2 regions of the Streptomyces ferrugineus genome follow, and region 2 is predicted to be linked to the other one. Evidence: riboswitches for the same ligand, from Rfam matches in the RefSeq annotation. Region 2 holds a riboswitch; the other holds the start of a gene.
The links. A riboswitch is a leader RNA that binds a small molecule or an ion and turns the genes downstream of it on or off. The one in region 2 is predicted to bind cyclic di-AMP.
Positions count from the first base shown of each region.

Region 1 (2,194 bases), 230 kb from region 2:
GCGGGGTGCCGGAGTGGACGACGGCCGCGCGCTGGTTCTCGTTCAGCCCGTCCAGCAGTGCCGCGGCGTCGATGGCCGGGCGTGGGGCGCCGTCGCGGTAGTAGGCGTCCCGGTCCGGCGGCACGTCGAACTTCCCACCGAACAGATCGTCCGGAACCGGCTCCGGAGCGTGATCGTCCTCGGGCGGCGGCGGGGGCTCTTCCTCGTGGGCCCGAGGGGCCTGGAGGTCCGCCAGGAAGCTGTCGTCAAAGAGGCTGCTCATCGCTCTCCGAGTCTAGGCCGCCCCACTGACAGCCCGCGGCCACCCCGAGAACATCGCCTGTTTCGTCGCCCGATGATCTTCCGGACCGCCTCACCCGAACCGCCTCTCACCCTCCGCAACGGCACCCTCACGACCTGCGAGACACGTGCAAGCCGTCACAGACCCTCCCAGACCGACCCCCTTCCACAGCCCTTCGCCCCAAGGTCACGAAAATGTATCGGGCATATCGAACATCAACCTTCACAGGGGCCACACGAGTTGGCTACGGTGCCGGACAGGCCGTACGACCTCCACCGGCGAACGACGCCGGGCCGCACGGCCTCCGCTGAGTCCGGCACGCCATGGCGACCGGAGCCGGGGACCCAACGACCTTGGGGTGAATCGGCCGAACTCCCCTCCCGGGAAAGGCCGTAGGGCAACCCTTCCGAAGCACCCGCCCGAACCCGACAGCTAACTCGGTAGGCGGAGCATGGAAGGAGTCGCCTCCCTTGGCGTCGCACCGCAAGTCGCGTCCCGCGAGTACGCGCGTAGCCGGCATACGGACCCCCGCCCTCGCCACGGCGGCCCTCACGTCCGTGGCCCTGCTGTCCCAGACGGCCGACGCGAGCCCCTCCACGGACGACAAGCCCAGCCTCGAAGAGGTCGAGAAGAAAGTCGACGACCTCTACCGCCAGGCGGAGTCGGCGACGGAGAAGTACAACGCGGCCAAGGAGAAGACCGCGAAGCAGCGCAAGCGCGTCGACACCCTCCTCGACGACGTCGCCCAGCGCACCCAGAAGCTCAACGACGCGCGCGAGGAGTTCGGCCGCTCCGCCGCCGCCCAGTACCGCACCGGAGCCACCGCGCCCGACACGGCGACCTTCCTCCTGGCGGACACCCCGCAGGACTACTTCGACCAGAACCAGCTGATGGGTCGCATGACGGCCCGTCAACAGGAGTCGGTCGACGAGTACTTCACCCAGCAGTCCGCGACGATGAAGAAGCGCCAGGAGGCCACCCAGAGCCTCCAGACGCTCACGGAGTCGCAGAACGACCTGCAGACCGCCAAGACCACGGTCCAGCAGAAGCTCTCCGACGCACGCGAACTTCTCTCGAAGCTGACGGCGGAGGAAAAGGCCCGCCTCGCCGCGATCGAGAAGCGCAAGCAGGAGGAGGCGGCGCGCAAGGCCGCCGAGCTGGCCCGACAGCAGGCGGAGGCCGAGGCCGAGCGCGAGCGCCAGGAGGCCGCCGCCCAGCAGCAGGAGACCACCGAGCCCCCGGCCGACTCCGGCACCTCGGACTCGTCCTCCTCGTCCTCCTCGGACTCCTCGTACGCCACCAAGGCCGAGAAGGCCCTGGCCTTCGCCCGCTCCCAGATGGGCAAGCCGTACGTCTGGGGCGCCACCGGCCCCGACTCCTACGACTGCTCCGGCCTCACCCAGGCCGCCTGGAAGGCCGCCGGCGTGGACATCCCCCGCGTCACCTACGACCAGGTCAACGCAGGCACCACGGTCTCCCTGGCCAATGCCCGACCCGGCGACCTGATCTTCTTCTACGACGACGTCACCCACGTGGGCATCTACATCGGCAACGGCATGATGATCCACGCCCCGAAGCCCGGCACCTACGTCCGCGAGGAGTCGATCTACTACGACGGCGAGTCGTCGATCCACAGCGTGGTCCGCCCCGCTTGACGCTCACGCACGCGCGCGTGGCCGTCTCTCGGGCACGCGCGCGTGAAACGCTACGCCGCGCAGGCTGCGGGTGAACGCACCCGTATGCGCTACACGCACCCCCACTCAGCCCCACAGGCCGCCGCAGGCACCCCTCACAGCCCCACCACGCCCATAGCATCGGCCCCATGCCCGCCAGCACCACCCCCACCTCCCCCCTGCACACCTGGTGGTCGCAGCGACCCCCCACAGCCGGCGCCGCCGTCATGGCCACCGGCGT
Region 1 covers NZ_CP063373.1:9,042,206-9,044,399, forward strand. Annotated here, with positions in the region: gene pcrA (DNA helicase PcrA) at 1-262, opposite strand, end outside; cyclic di-AMP (ydaO/yuaA leader) riboswitch at 576-742, shown strand; gene IM697_RS40115 (C40 family peptidase) at 751-1,935, shown strand; gene IM697_RS40120 (tellurite resistance/C4-dicarboxylate transporter family protein) at 2,103-2,194, shown strand, end outside.
Region 1: another riboswitch for cyclic di-AMP. It lies ahead of IM697_RS40115 (C40 family peptidase); the one in region 2 lies ahead of IM697_RS41135 (transglycosylase SLT domain-containing protein).

Region 2 (2,194 bases):
CGGCCGCCGCCATGACCCGGGCAGGCCTCGGCCTGATCAGCGCCGGCACCGGCCTCCTCAAGCCCAACGTCGCCACCTTGGTCGGCAAGCTCTACCGCACGGACGACGACCGCCGCGACACCGGCTTCGCGCTCTACTGCATGGCGATCAACATCGGCGTCTTCGCCGGGCGCCGTCATCCGGCCGGACGGAAGCATGCCGCCCCCTTCGCGCCGGCCCCGGACTCCCGCACCCTCGAAGGACCCCCGTCGCGCCGGACGACCCGCCTGATCGTCACGGGCCTCGCCGCCACCGCCGCCGTCGTCGCACTGTGGGCCCACATGGGGCACCGCCGACCTCGGGGCACTCCTCCGACGCCCCCCTCATGCCCGTCTGGTGGATCGTGGGTTCCCACCCGCTGCTCGGCCTCGGCGACGCCCTCCTGGAGGCCTCCGGCATATCGGCCACGCCCGGGCTCGCCGTGATGGCCGCGGCGCCCTGGCCGCGCCGCACGACGCACCAGGTGCACTGACCGGACGGGGATCCCGCTCATGCGCATCCGTACGTCCTTCCCCTACGAGACGACTCACCACGACCTGCGGCGCGTCCCGCCCCGTACGGGACCCGCCTCGTCGAGGCGATCGTCACCCTCTGCTCCACGGACGATCACCATGACAACGACGTGCACTACAGGGGAGGTTCCGTCCTCGTAGTCGACACTCAGGGGCGCGAACACCGGCGGGAGGAGGACGCACACTCGGTGCGCCTGGAGTGCGAAGTGGGTGAGGAGACCTCGGTGTTGACCCTGGCCGCCTTCGAGGAAGCGGAGCAGCCGGCGCCGCTCGGCGTGAACTCCCCCATCACTCATCTACATGGAGGGCGAAGAGGTCGTTTTCCTCCGGACACGGGAAAAACGGACTCCACGGACAGCCGATTAAAGGCGAGTTGGAGGCATTGCCCGATTTGCCATTCTTGTGATCGCCAGTGAATTGGGTCACTCACGCCTGCCCGAGGGGTCAGCCGGACGCACCCCCTTCCACCCTTGCGTCGAACGCGAGTTGAGACTTGGCAACCGCAAAGGATCAAGCGCTCCATTCCCCTCAGACCATGGTCAATCCGCACGTCAGGCAGCCATGGCACTTGTTCCGGGCATATGCTCTCGCATACGTTCCCGCTCGTCGGGCGGACGCCGAATCCTGCCGCCGCCCGAGTCATCCATCGACGCAACTCACACACGCACGGCAGGAGCGGGGGACCCAGGTAAGTCGCCGGACCGGACGCCTTGATGGCGCACCGAACCGGCTAGGGGTGAAGTCGCACCGTCGCACGGCGGCGCGGCCGGGCATCTCCCGCCCGAACCCGACAGCTCACCTCGCAGGCGACGGAGAGGAACAGCGCCATGCCCCGAGGCAAGCACCGCCGCCCCCGCACCAACCCGCTCACCCGCCGCGTCGCCATCGCCGGAACCGGCACCGCCGCCCTCGCCCTCCCGCTCCTGAGCGCGACCGGCGCGGGCGCCGCAGAGCCCACCGCGGCCAAGCCCGGCTCCGTCACGTACACCACGAAGAAGGGCGACACGCTCTACGGCATCGCGGACCGCTACGACGCCCGGGGCGGCTGGAAGCAGCTCTACAAGGACAACCGCAAGGTCATCGGCGACGACCCGCGGCTGATCCACCCGGGCATGGACCTGAAGGTCCGCGCGACGAAGAAGGCGTCCGCACCGAGCAAGGCGTCCGCGCCCGCCAAGCAGTCCGGCGTCGCCAAGGCCACTCAGTCCTCCGTGAAGTCGTACCCGAACAACCTCGACGGCTGGATCCGCAACGCGCTGGACATCATGCAGCAGAACGGAATTCCCGGGTCGTACGAGGGCATTCACCGCAACATCCTCCGCGAGTCCTCCGGCAACCCGCTGGCCATCAACAACTGGGACTCCAACGCCGTGGCGGGCACCCCGTCCAAGGGCCTCCTCCAGGTCATCGACCCCACCTTCGCCAGCTACCACGTGCCGGGAACGGTGTACGACCCCTTCGACCCGGTCGCGAACATCGTGGCCGCGTGCAACTACGCGGCCGCGCGTTACGGCTCGATCGACAACGTGAACGGCCCGTACTAGGCCCTCACCGGACCTATCGCCCCAGGTCGCCCCTATGGGGCGAAATCGACCAATCTGCCCGCGAAGAGCCTCTCGAGGACGACGGCGATGCCGTCGTCC
Region 2 covers NZ_CP063373.1:9,268,696-9,270,889, forward strand. Annotated here, with positions in the region: partial or broken gene IM697_RS46060 (POT-type proton-dependent oligopeptide transporter) at 1-323, shown strand, start outside; gene IM697_RS45275 (hypothetical protein) at 365-511, shown strand; cyclic di-AMP (ydaO/yuaA leader) riboswitch at 1,189-1,373, shown strand; gene IM697_RS41135 (transglycosylase SLT domain-containing protein) at 1,379-2,095, shown strand; gene IM697_RS41140 (HAD family hydrolase) at 2,128-2,194, opposite strand, start outside.